DNA from 4 places in the Paenibacillus sp. FSL E2-0178 genome. Region 3 is predicted to be linked to each of the others. Evidence: predicted binding sites of a transcription regulator. Region 3 holds the regulator's gene; each other region holds the start of a gene.
What was found. The regulator LexA, encoded in region 3, represses DNA repair genes until DNA is damaged. The targets are predictions, from matches to a motif close to CGAACATATGTTCG.
Positions count from the first base shown of each region.

Region 1: addB (helicase-exonuclease AddAB subunit AddB) is a predicted target of LexA. The motif match lies at 2,083-2,096, and genes of this name have one in related genera.
Region 2: recA (recombinase RecA) is a predicted target of LexA. The motif match lies at 1,854-1,867, and genes of this name have one in related genera.
Region 4: MHI42_RS29415 (YolD-like family protein) is a predicted target of LexA. The motif match lies at 1,959-1,972, and genes of this name have one in related genera.

Region 1 covers NZ_CP151953.1:6,612,880-6,616,013, reverse strand. Annotated here, with positions in the region: gene addB (helicase-exonuclease AddAB subunit AddB) at 1-1,941, opposite strand, end outside; gene MHI42_RS28685 (class I SAM-dependent rRNA methyltransferase) at 2,716-3,134, opposite strand, start outside.
Region 2 covers NZ_CP151953.1:8,189,581-8,192,714, forward strand. Annotated here, with positions in the region: gene pgsA (CDP-diacylglycerol--glycerol-3-phosphate 3-phosphatidyltransferase) at 1-303, shown strand, start outside; gene MHI42_RS35455 (competence/damage-inducible protein A) at 363-1,652, shown strand; gene recA (recombinase RecA) at 1,937-3,001, shown strand.
Region 3 covers NZ_CP151953.1:9,037-12,170, reverse strand. Annotated here, with positions in the region: gene MHI42_RS00090 (hypothetical protein) at 1-287, opposite strand, end outside; gene MHI42_RS00085 (DUF896 domain-containing protein) at 335-544, opposite strand; gene MHI42_RS00080 (LysM peptidoglycan-binding domain-containing protein) at 655-1,068, opposite strand; gene lexA (transcriptional repressor LexA) at 1,265-1,891, shown strand; gene MHI42_RS00070 (L,D-transpeptidase) at 2,086-2,424, shown strand; gene MHI42_RS00065 (hypothetical protein) at 2,511-3,068, opposite strand.
Region 4 covers NZ_CP151953.1:6,764,963-6,768,096, forward strand. Annotated here, with positions in the region: gene MHI42_RS29400 (glycosyl hydrolase) at 1-454, shown strand, start outside; gene MHI42_RS29405 (PH domain-containing protein) at 472-969, opposite strand; gene MHI42_RS29410 (hypothetical protein) at 1,198-1,788, shown strand; gene MHI42_RS29415 (YolD-like family protein) at 2,032-2,367, shown strand; gene MHI42_RS29420 (hypothetical protein) at 2,404-2,565, opposite strand; gene MHI42_RS29425 (M15 family metallopeptidase) at 2,817-3,134, shown strand, end outside.

The DNA of each region.
Region 1 (3,134 bases), 1.7 Mb from region 3:
CAGCAGCTTGCGGGATGAACCGGGGGCGAGCTCCATACCGGCATTCTCCAGCAGCAGACGCTCTCCCTCGGACAAGATCCCGTCTTCCTTGAACTGCGCCGGAACCACACCTTCATTGAAGCCCAGCAGGAAGGCATACTTCACGCCCGACACCCGCGTACGGTCCATCGTTCCGACCAGCACCTGATCAAGGGCAGGCGGGACAAGCCCCATCTTGAGCTCAGCCAGCCCTGTTTCCAGCACGCCGGCGAACAGCTCAAATTCCATTCTTTCCTTGCCCATCATCTCGGCAATCTGATCGAGCAGATCCAGCACAGCCCCCCACAGCTGGTTATGCTCACGGGCAGCTTCCGGGCGTCCCTGCTCCAGAGATTCGGCTCCCATCCGTTCCAGCTTGCGCGCCGCCTCTGTGTCCTCAAGCAGCAGATATACCGCTCTGCACAGCTCCAGGCCGCTGCGGCTGGCTTTGACCCTCTGCTCAAAAGCCTGCAGTGGTCCTGTGATCGCGCTCCGGCAGGCTTCCATTCTGGCCAGCATGGCTTCATCTACGGCCTCACTCCCCTCCAGCGAGAGGCGGGGAATGCCTTTCCAGGAACGGCCGTCAGTCCACCGGTACCCGTGAATACCGCAGGCCAGCACGTAATTCTCCAGTTCATCCATATTGGCGCGCGTAATGCTTCCGTCCAGCGGAAGCAGCAGCTCGGTCTTCACGCAGCGGAACACATCCTCATAGCGCCAGCGGCGGCGGACTACATCCAGAGCGGAACGGATGAATTCCACCAGCGGATGATGCAGCTCATTCAGCTTCTGGTCCAGGAAGAACGGAACGCCGAAGTCCTGGAACAGCGGAGCAATCAGCGGCTCATAATCACTCATATTCCGCATGAATACAGCCATCTCACCAAACTTGGCCCCTGAATCTCTGGCCAGGCTAAGCATCTCGCGCAGCACGCCTTCAACCTCTGTCCGGCGGGAGGCCGCAGCCCGGATACTGACTGCCTCCTCCACTTGCCCGGCCGCTCCGTTCCAGCGCAGCCGTCGCTGGAATCCGCGCTCCAGATGGGCTAGAGCCGGACTCTCCTTGAACCTTGGAAGTACAGGCGGGGCCAGAAGCTGGTCCCAGACTGTAAGGCCCATCTCCTCGGCCATACCCCGCAGCTTGATATATGTAACCGCAGCCGGGTGAAACAGCTCCAGCTCATGCGGCGCCTGGCCTGCGGGATAGATCCGGTCCAGCGTCAGGGCAATGGTCACCCCCGAAGCATATTGCATAAGCTCACGCAGTACGATGAATTCCTGATTGGTAAACCCATGGAACCCGTCTACCCAAATCTCGGCTCCCCGGATATAGCCGGAATCCTGAATATGCTCAGCCAGCTCAGCCAGCCTGTCCTCCTGATCCATGTAGAGCTGTGACATTTCCTGCTCCAGCTCACTGAAGACCAGGTGCAGATCTTCCAGCTTGCCGGCCAGAATCGGACTTCCTCCCAGGGCATCCCGCATTCTGCCGAGCTGTTCTTCGAGGTCACCTGCTCCAAGGCAGCAGCGCTTGAGCTCCGTGTGCAGGTCGCTGAGCCGTTCCACGAATCCTGGCCGGTCCGAGGAGGCGCCGAACAGCTTCAGTTCCTCCTTGCGTCGGTTGACGATCTTATAGATCAGCATCTTCTTGCCTTCCTCGCTGATTGGCAGACTCGCGCTGCCGCCGGTCTCCTGCTTCACCCGGTAGGCCAGCCGCGAGAAGCTGAGTGTCTGGGCGCGGATGCTGCCCTTCACGTTGCCCGCAGCCAACAGCCCGCGCTCCGCACCGAATGATCCCTGTTCAGGGACAAGTATAATTATCGGCGCTCCAAGCGGCTCTGTCTTCAGCCGTGAGGATACCGTCTCCCATATTGTAGTTGTCTTGCCGCTGCCCGAGCGTCCGATCAAAAAGTTAACCGTCATATCAGCAGACTCCTTCCGTGGCGGAGAATTAGAATGCAGGCCGCCCTGCTGCTGCACACACAGAAGCGGATTGCCTGATGAATATCAGAATCTATGAATAATCTCGTCCCAATAGTATAGCATACCTCCACCGCGCGCTCCAGAACGTACGTTTGCCATTGTTTGCAAATACCTGCCGCTTTTTTTAGGCCACGGCAACCAAGGGCAACAGCAAAGAAGACTCTCCCGGAGCCATGGATCAGCTGGTCGGGAGAGCCTGGATGGATTGTATTATTTAGCCGGATCGGATATATAACCGGGATAGCCGCAGAATTAAGTGTCATAAATCCATCTAGCATCAATCCGGAAGGATAAACCGGATTATTAAATGGAGAAAATCCAATTAAATCAGCAGAGTCACTCCTCTGCTGATTCCGGCTCAAGTGCAGGACAGCACCCAGCGCGATTCCTCTGCGTAGTTCATGATCCCCAGCCCGGGAAGCGGACTGAAACTCCGTTATATGAGCAGATCAGGCGGATTCGCCGGGCAAACGGACTCAGATTCCGCTAAGGGACCAGTCAGAGCTCCTAATGGAATCCAGCCGGCAACATAACGGAATCTCAGTCCGCTTAGGCCCCATTCTGAGGTTTTTTGGAGAAATAGGAGCTTCTCAGTCCGCTTCGCTCTGCTGACGGTTCCCCGCTACAGTGCACAGCAACTTCCCTGTAAGAAAAAAAGAGAGCCTCAGTAGCTGAGACTCTCCCGGACAAGCCTTCCGGCTTGAACTAACATCATTATTTGCTGCGCACTTCAAAGATGGCAAACTTCAAATAATGCCCTTCGTCCACGCCGAGGATCTGCGGGTGATCCTTGCCTGCGGCCCGCCACTCGATCAGCCGGAGCACTTTGCCGGCATCCTTGGCCGCTTCCTGGATGGTCTCCAGGAACAGCTGCGGCTGCATATGGTACGAGCAGCTGGCCGTAACCAGATATCCGCCTTCGTTAACCAGCTTCATCCCGTGCAGATTAATGTCCTTGTATCCGCGGACAGCGCCTGCTACAGCACTTTTGGTCTTGGCAAAAGCGGGCGGATCAAGAATAACGACATCCCACGTACGTCCGCCGCCTGCCGTCATCGGCTTCGCGGTATCCGCCTTGGCAGCCGGCTTAGCGCCGGGTTTGCTCTCTGCCGCCGGACCTGTCGCCCGCTCAG
Region 2 (3,134 bases), 170 kb from region 3:
GAGCTGGGAAGATGTGATTCCTGGATTGCCATTGTCATCATCAGCCGTGAATTTGCCGTGACCGGCCTGCGCCAGGTGGCACTGCTTGAAGGCAAAGTAGTGGCCGCGAGCAAATGGGGCAAGATAAAGACAGTCACTCAGATTGTCGCGATTTCGCTGCTTCTGCTTAACAATTTCCCGTTCCAGTTCGTCAGCATCCCGGTGGATGATATTGCGATTTGGGCTGCAGCGATTATCACCATCTATTCGGGTATTGATTATTTCGTGAAGAACAAGGACTTGCTGCAGCTTCATAATGCCTGAAGTTTGCCAAGCTGCTTGATTTTTGCATGATTTCTACAATCAGGAGGAGAACGCCAGCTATGAAAGCGGAAATTATTGCCGTTGGAACAGAACTTTTGCTTGGACAGATAGTAAACAGCAATGCCCAGTTTCTTTCAATAGAGCTGGCTGCGTTAGGGATTGATGTATATTTTCAGACCGTGGTCGGAGACAACAAGAACCGTCTTATGGAAGCAATTGAGATTGCACGGAACCGTGCAGATATTATATTGTTCACCGGCGGAATCGGACCGACAGAAGATGATCTGACCAAAGATGCACTTGCTGCGGCGCTTGGCCGTACCCTTCATATCGACCAGCTTGCTATGGATCATGTGCAGCGCTTCTTCGATGACCGCAAGATTGTCATGACCGAGAATAACCGCAAGCAGGCGCTGGTGATTGAAGGAACGACACCGTTGTCTAATGAAATCGGCCTTGCGGTAGGTATTGCTTTTGCAGAAGATAACAAGTACTACATCGTACTGCCGGGTCCACCCCGGGAGATGAAGCCGATGTTCACAGATAAAGCCAAGCCTTGGCTGCAGCAGCATGCACTGACCAGCGAAATGCCGATCTACTCCAAGATGCTTAAGTTTGCAGGCATTGGCGAATCGCTGCTGGAGGACAAGCTGATTGACCTGATCCGCGGCCAGAGCGATCCTACGATTGCTCCTTACGCCAAGGAAGGTGAAGTGACAGTGCGTATTTCCACCAAAGCCCCGTCCGAACGTGAGGCTATGGTTAAGCTTGATGTGCTGGAGAAGAAGATTGCCGAAATTCTGCCGGAGAATCTGTATGCCAATATTGATGTGCCGCTGGAACAGCTGATTGTCGACTGGATGGCGGATGCAGGCCTGACGCTTAGTGCTGCTGAGAGCTGCACGGGCGGACTGCTGATGGAGAGCATCACGAACATCCCGGGCAGTGCTTCCATGTTCGCCGGTGGAATCGTCTGTTATTCGAACGATTTGAAGAAGAAGCTGCTGAATGTGCCTGCAGCTATGCTGGAGGGTCCTGACGCACCCGGTGCGGTCAGCCGTGAGGTAGCCGAAGTGCTGGCAGAGCAGGTGCGGATGATCGGGGATAGTGACTTTGGCTTGTCTGTTACCGGTGTAGCCGGGCCGGGCTATTCCGAACGGAAGCCTGTGGGGCTTGTGTTCGTCGGACTGGCCGAACGCGGCCGGAAGACTGAGGTATACGAGCTGAATCTCAAGGGAACCCGCGAGAACATCCGCCTGCGCACAGTCAAGGCCTTGCTGTACCGACTCTGGCGCCGGCTGGAGGAACGCAAGGTGGCAACCCCGCTTGAAGGATCGGCCTTGCAATAATCAACCGGGCCGGTATATAATTTGTTCATACGGAAGAACCGTGGCATAGAAATTCTCTGCTGCGGTTCTTTGTTTATATTCCCCGCTGGCGTGACCTCTATGATCCACCGCGTGAGACCTTTTGAGGATTAAGCTTGTGTCTCTATCATCCGGAAGGAGGCTTACAATAAAAGGGAGTATTAACCCGGGAGACAAAAAAAACGAATGTATGTTCGAAAAAAAGCTTGGCAAGACCTCCAAAACACGTTATTATAATACTATAAACAGTGAAGGAAGTGGTCTGATTGTCAGATCGTCGTGCAGCGCTTGATATGGCGCTTCGTCAAATAGAAAAACAATTCGGTAAAGGTTCGATCATGAAACTGGGAGAATCCACTCACATGAAAGTGGAAGTTGTACCTAGCGGATCTTTGGCACTTGATATTGCACTAGGTATTGGCGGACTTCCCAAAGGACGCATTATTGAAGTATACGGACCGGAATCATCCGGTAAGACGACCGTTGCACTTCATGCTATCGCAGAAGTACAGAAGCTTGGCGGACAAGCTGCTTTCATCGATGCGGAGCATGCCCTTGACCCTAAGTATGCGAATGCGCTTGGCGTTAACATTGATGAATTGCTGCTATCCCAGCCGGATACGGGCGAACAGGCACTGGAAATTGCTGAAGCTCTTGTTCGCAGTGGAGCTGTAGACATCATCGTTATTGACTCTGTTGCAGCATTGGTACCGAAGGCCGAAATCGAAGGCGACATGGGAGATTCCCACGTAGGTTTGCAGGCCCGTCTGATGTCCCAGGCATTGCGCAAGCTGTCTGGTGCCATTAACAAATCCAACACGATTGCCATCTTCATTAACCAGCTTCGTGAGAAGATCGGAGTTATGTTCGGTAACCCTGAGACCACTCCGGGTGGACGCGCTCTGAAATTCTACTCCTCCGTTCGTCTCGATGTACGCCGGGTAGAGAGCATTAAGATGGGGAACGATGTTGTGGGTAACCGCACCAAGATCAAAGTCGTGAAGAACAAGGTAGCGCCTCCGTTTAAGCAAGCGGATGTGGATATCATGTACGGCGAAGGAATTTCCAGAGAGGGAAGCCTTGTGGATATCGGTACTGAGATGGATATCGTCAACAAGAGCGGCGCCTGGTATTCTTATGAGGGCGAGCGTCTTGGCCAAGGCCGTGAGAACTCCAAGCAGTTCCTGAAAGAACATCAGGATATTGCCCTGTTGATTGAGAATAAGATCCGCGAAGCAAGTAATTTATCTACTCTGGTAGCTGCACCAACCGAAGCTGATGTGGTTGCAGAGCAAGAGGAAGAAGAGAAATTGCTGCTTGAGATTGAATAATGTAAGCTGCAGGTCCTTAGCAATTTAATTTTAATAATGAAGATAAGATATAAGGCGCCCTGTGATGAATGAGCAGGGCGCTTTTTCGTAAATTAATCGGGCATTATGTCTGTGTTAACGAGGTGAGTGACAG
Region 3 (3,134 bases):
CGGCGGAAGAATAGCAGCGCGGCAAGCAGGAAGTACAGCACTACCCCCAGCCAGTTAGCCAGTATTCCGCTTCCTTTCGCTTCATCAATGGAACCGACTACCCAGAACATAATGCCAAGCAACAGCAATACGACAGGGAATACAATATTCCGGCCTTTGAAAATATCGGTGCTCTTTGCAGCAGCTTTAGAGTTCGTTGCATATATCGTCTCTTTTCCCTGCTTCTTTCTTTGCTGATTGATTTGCTTGGTGTTGCGTTGAACCATTCTTTCCCAAGAACGGGCCATGTTAGTTCCCCCTAGTCATCCTGTATTATCTATGAAAAGGCCGCAGACTAAGCTTTCTGTCCGTTGTTGCCTTCTTCATGCTCCGGATTATCCACAATCTCAATGGTATCAAGCTGGGCCCGGAAATTGCTGCGGATATTGCCCAGATAAATCTCGCGGAGTTTGGCGCGTTCTGCCAATTCTTCCTCATTCAGGCCGCTTTCCTTATGTTTGCGTGCCAATTCATTGATGCGTGCGACCAATTCGTCAATATTCAATACTTTCCCCTCCCCTATAAATTCATTCTAACTTTGCCATGAGAAAAAGAGCTTGTCAAGGTCTACCCCCTGAAAGCTCTCTTAGTCGAACACCAGTATGCTTCTATCGGTTAATATACCGGCACAGACAGTATATCTCCTGCCTTAATTCCGCTGTCCTTCAGACCATTTGACTTCTTGATCCCTTCTATATATACAGCAGTCCTCATGTCATCCGGTTTATTCTTGAGGGCAATGCTCCACAAGGTGTCTCCGCGTTCAACTACGATCCGTTTCTCAGGCTTCATTAAAGTGACAGAACCAGCGAACACATTACCGACTACTGTAAATCCGGAAATCGTGAGTAATAGTATCAGAGATATCTTGATGAAGCTGACCTGGCGGAATATTGAAGTAAGTACAGACAGCAGGCGAAGGGTCTTGTCTCTGAATTGTGCCAATAGATTATGGGGTAATGGATTACCGGGAGCGGACACCTTGATATCCTCATTGTAGATACTATTGTAGGTACTGTATTTTAACATAAATATCGTCCTCCAAACACTTGTTCTTACTTTCAAAAATAATATAACACGAACATGTGTTTTGATCAATAGTTTTTTCGAACAACTGTTCCCTTTATTTTTTGGGCTATAATTCTCACAATTTAGAACTTATGTTTGTACGAACGGCAGTTCTATGTTATAATTTTCCCAAACATAGTATATGGGGTTGATTCCGATGTCAAAGATTTCGAGTCGCCAGCTGGCGATCCTGGAATTTATACGTAACGAAGTCCGCAGCAAGGGTTATCCTCCGTCCGTTCGGGAAATTGGTGAAGCTGTTGGCCTGGCCTCCAGTTCTACAGTGCACGGTCATCTGGACCGGCTTGAGAAGAAAGGCCTGATCCGGCGCGATCCTACGAAACCGCGTGCAATTGAATTGCTCGGACAGGAAGATTCAGAGAATGTACATCAATTCGTCCAGACGGTTACCCGTATCCCTGTAATTGGCAAGGTTACTGCTGGTGTTCCTATTACCGCTACAGAGAATATTGAGGATTACTTCCCGCTTCCTACTCATTACGTAGGGGATAACAAGGTATTCATGCTTTCTGTACTCGGCGACAGCATGGTTGATGCCGGTATTATGAACGGCGATTATGTTATTGTCCGCCAACAGCAAACCGCAGATAATGGTGACATCGTTGTTGCGATGACCGAAGAAGATGAAGCAACCGTTAAGACCTTTTACAAAGAACGTGATCATATCCGGCTGCAGCCGGAGAACCCGGCTTACGAGCCTCTCCGCCTTAACCGCGTTACTATTTTGGGCAGAGTCATTGGATTATTCCGCGATATTCATTAATCTTTCTCCTCCATAATCAGGCTGCTCCGCATCACGCGAAGCAGCCTTTTTCCTCTTTAGATCCTGTTACGCTTGCCCAAAATGCCAAAAAACCAACACAGGAACATTTGTTCCTGTGTTGGTTTTTTGGCATTTTTTACTCCGAACCGCTTTAGCTATCCGCACATATCCTGTTACAAAGGAGTGCTGATCCCATGCCCAACTATCGAATTATTGTCGACCTTTCACAGCGCATGCTTTATCTGCTTGATAATGACACCGTAACCAGGGGATTTCCTGTCGGCATTGGCCGAATGCTGACCGTCTCGCCGGTAGGCGAGTACACGATCATTAACAAGCAACCCAACCCGGGCGGACCGTTCGGAGCCTTCTGGATGGGCCTGTCCAAGCCGCATTATGGAATTCACGGAACCAATGACCCTTCTTCCATCGGCCATATGGTATCCCACGGCTGTATCCGCATGTATAACCAGGACGTGGTCGCGTTGGCTGCCATCATTCCCATTGGCACCCGTGTAACCATCAGGGAGTAGCCGCAGTCATGCAGCCGCCTATAAATCCCAATATTGAACACAAGAACCCCTCTGACGGGTTTACGCCAAAGGGGTTCTTTACAGCATTATTGCACAGTTTGCTCATAACCAAGCTCGTCCAGAATACTTTCAGCCAGACTCCACTGTTCCGCAGGTGAGTCTTTGCTTTTTTTGGCATAGACCAATGCACTCTTGGTAACTTTCTCGATCAGCCTGCGTCCCTGTTCTTTAGTGATGGACACTTCCATCCCGGAGCGGCCCACCACCTCAGACAGACAAAAGAACGCAATCCGCATCGCGTAATTGTCTCTGCTGAGGAAATAGAACAGATGAGGCACATTCTTGAGCAGACGGTCAACCCAGTTCGTAATCTCCCGTACCTGATAGACTTCCCGGCGATCCTGCTCATACCCATTGAATATAATTATGATTTTGCCCCGTAGTCGCTTCTTCTCATATTTCTTAAATTCACGCAAATAGCTCTCGAGCCGCCCCTTCTCCACATCTTCTCTGGAGACATTCAGCACGGTGGTTCCGGCTGCATCCCATTTAGAACTTTCTTCCATCACCGGATCTGCGTTAACCAACAGTGTACTATCTTGTAATTCCGGCAGTCCCAAACGCTGGCGTAATTGATCGTCCATTCTTCACACCTTCCTGTATCAAGCTCTTGTGCAGCTTGTTCTCCTCATCGTTCAATTATACTCCGG
Region 4 (3,134 bases), 1.6 Mb from region 3:
AATGGATCCATCAACGGGCGGCATTCCTAAGCCGGGCTTGTATGGCCAGTACTACAATAACATTACGCTCAGCGGTAAGCCCGCCCTCACCCGGACGGATGCCAACATCAACTTCATCTGGAGACAGGCAGCCCCTGATCCGGCTATTGGTGCAGATATGTTCTCGGTACGATGGAGCGGCAGGTTAAGTGCGGTGTACAGTGAGACTTACAGCATCTATACTTCTTCGGATGATGGCATCCGGGTATGGATTGACGGCAAGCTGATTATTGACAGCTGGATGAAGCAGAGCGGGCAGGAACGGCAAGGCAGTGTGAAGCTGATTGCGGGTAAGCTGCATGAGCTGAAAGTAGAGTATTACGAGAACCAGGGGGATGCGCGGGCCGTGCTGATGTGGGAGAGCCCCAGCCAGGTCAAAGGCGTAATTCCGGCAGGGGCTTTGTATCTTCCTTGACAGGGGAAGGTCTTAGGTCAGATTTGTTCGCGGTAGCTGATGTTGTTGGCGACTTTTTCGTTGCGGACCGCTTGTCGCAGCACGTCTTTTACAGCCTGAACCTTGCGGATTTTGCGGAAAGGAAGCTGCGGCGACGAGGCGTCATCCGAGAGGATCGTAAGCGTTCCAATGCCTAATATACGGTCGGGAATCGACTGCGTGACGGAAAAATCATTGACCCGCAGCAGCTCGATTTCTTCGACATCCTTGCCGATCAGTCCGCTCTTCACCATAATCCGCTGGGTAGTAATCGTGTATCTGGTGGTATTGAGTCCAATAAGCCCCTTGAGCCGGTCGGATATGCCCGCAGGCTTACCCTGCCACAGCTCGGTTTCTGTGCTTGTTCCGGAGACCCGGTCTGCCGACGGACGGCGTGCTGCTGCCGGAGCGTTATTATCCTCTGTACCTGCTCCGCATTCTCCGCAGAATTTGGCACCTTGCTTATATTCCGCACCACAGGCTGTGCAATAAGGCATAAGATATCTTCCTCTCGTATAACGGATAATTTGATTATAGTATAACAAGAATTTCCAGTCACTACCGGGTTCCTCTTGTGTTTCTTTCTGTGAATACGCTTTATCTCAGGAAAATGTTTCATCCCGGCCGATTTTACATTAATTTCATTTGCACTTAACAAAATTCGATATTATTCTGTTAAGTGGAGGGATATAAATATGAGACGATTTTTATTTGCAGGATTACTTATGATCGTTGTAGTCCTAAGTGCCTGCAGCAATGACAGCGCAGAACCTGCTTCGCAGGAAGTAGTGCAGGATACAGTTCAGAGCTTCTACAATGAAATGTCAAAATTCGATGAAATGGGTAAATCCTCGCTGGAAAATTTCAACACCACCTTAACTTCGTATTCAACCGGAGATGCGACCGACAAGGAGCTGCAGAAGGCCGTGGACGAGTTCCAGGATACCGCCTCCGATATCGCCAATCAGGTGAGTGACGTGAAGATTTCCAAGAGCCTGCCGGACACCATCCAGACGCTGCTCAGAGATTCTATTATTGCTTTTAAAAGTGCCTATTCCATTAAAGAGCAGGCCTCCAAAAGCGCGGTTTCTCCTGATGTAACTGCCGAGGAATTCAATGCGATGAACCAGCAGGCGGATGTTGCGATGCTGTACGGCATCTCCAAGCTGAATGAAGCCAGAGCGGCCGCAGGATTGATTGATCCGGAAGAGAGCACAGAAGGTCTAATTGTGGACCCGTCAGAGGCGGGCGCGGCTGCGAAGACGGATACGGGAGCTGCAACGACAGGGAGCACGGCAGGAAACACGGCCAATTAAAAAGTATTCATCCCCGTTTAGTGCCTGAGTAATTACCAGAATGAATTCAAACTAGCCCCACTGCTGTGGGGTTATTTTGCTGTGCTGGCGGAGTCCGGTATCGTTCCTTCCAGGTCTGGGTGCTTACATATATTTCTGCTTGCTTAAAAAGCCGGATCACGGATATAATACAAACATACGTTCGGTACATGGGCGGACAACGTATTGCGTATTGTATACAGACCATAGATTGGGGGAGCGGCAATGGGCAAAAAGCTGGAGGGCAATAACCTGTGGGACAGCAACCGGACAGTACTGCCGGAGCAGATGCGCGTAATCAGTAGAGGTGAACGGGAGACGTGGCAGAGCGTCAGGCCGGTTCCGGATGAGCACAAGCTGGAGGAAATTGAGCATACACTGGCTTTGTCGCTGCGGAGTCATGTGCGGGTAACGATAGTCTTGTTTGACCCTCTCGAGCACAAGCTGCTTAGCGGATTTGTGACCTCCATTCACACCCACTCGCGCGAAATCAAGCTGCAGTGGGCGGAGGAATGGAAGTGGCTGAACGTGGATGATATTGTGGACGCCTATATCGTCTGAGGGTACAGGCGAAGCTGGCCGGAGCGGACGGAGCGGTTAATTTCTCCCGGCGGTTTCCGTCTTTTCATAAGCAATCAGCGTGACTCCGGGAATCCCGGTCATCCGGGCGATGGCCGACTCGGCCTCGCGGATCACTTCAACAACATCCTCCTGATCGCTAAGCGCGGCTACCTTATAGCTGTCACTGTGAATATCCATGGTTGTCCACCTTTCCATGCGGGATTAAGGATTAACGGTACTCCATGTTAGTGTGGCCTGTGGTGCAGCAATTCATCCTTGTTGGCTCCTATTTACGTTAAGCTGGATCAAGCCTCATTAAAGCCCTCAGGATTGCCTGGGGGCTTATTTCGTATGCTTCAGGGAGCCTGGCAAACTTGGGCGGATGCAGGGGTGAAAGTGTACATGCAACATTGTACAAGGGGGCATTTACTATACCAGGGGGTGAGTATATGCTGACTTTGGATCAAGTGAAGAGTAAATCGGCAGGGTGGCTGGGCAATCTGCATCCGGTGCTGCTGGCGGGTGCTACAGAGCTCATCCGGCGGAGTTATGCCAGAGGGATTCCGATCCTCATTACCCAGGGAATGCGCACCATTGCCGAACAGAATGCGCTATACGCGCAAGGAAGAACCAAGAAAGGCGCTATTGTAACCAATGCCAAGGGCGGGAACAGCTATCACAATTACGGCCTGGCGATTGATTTCGCACTGCTGCTGCCGGATGGCAAAAGCGTATCCTGGGATATGAAGCGTGACGGAGACGGGGAT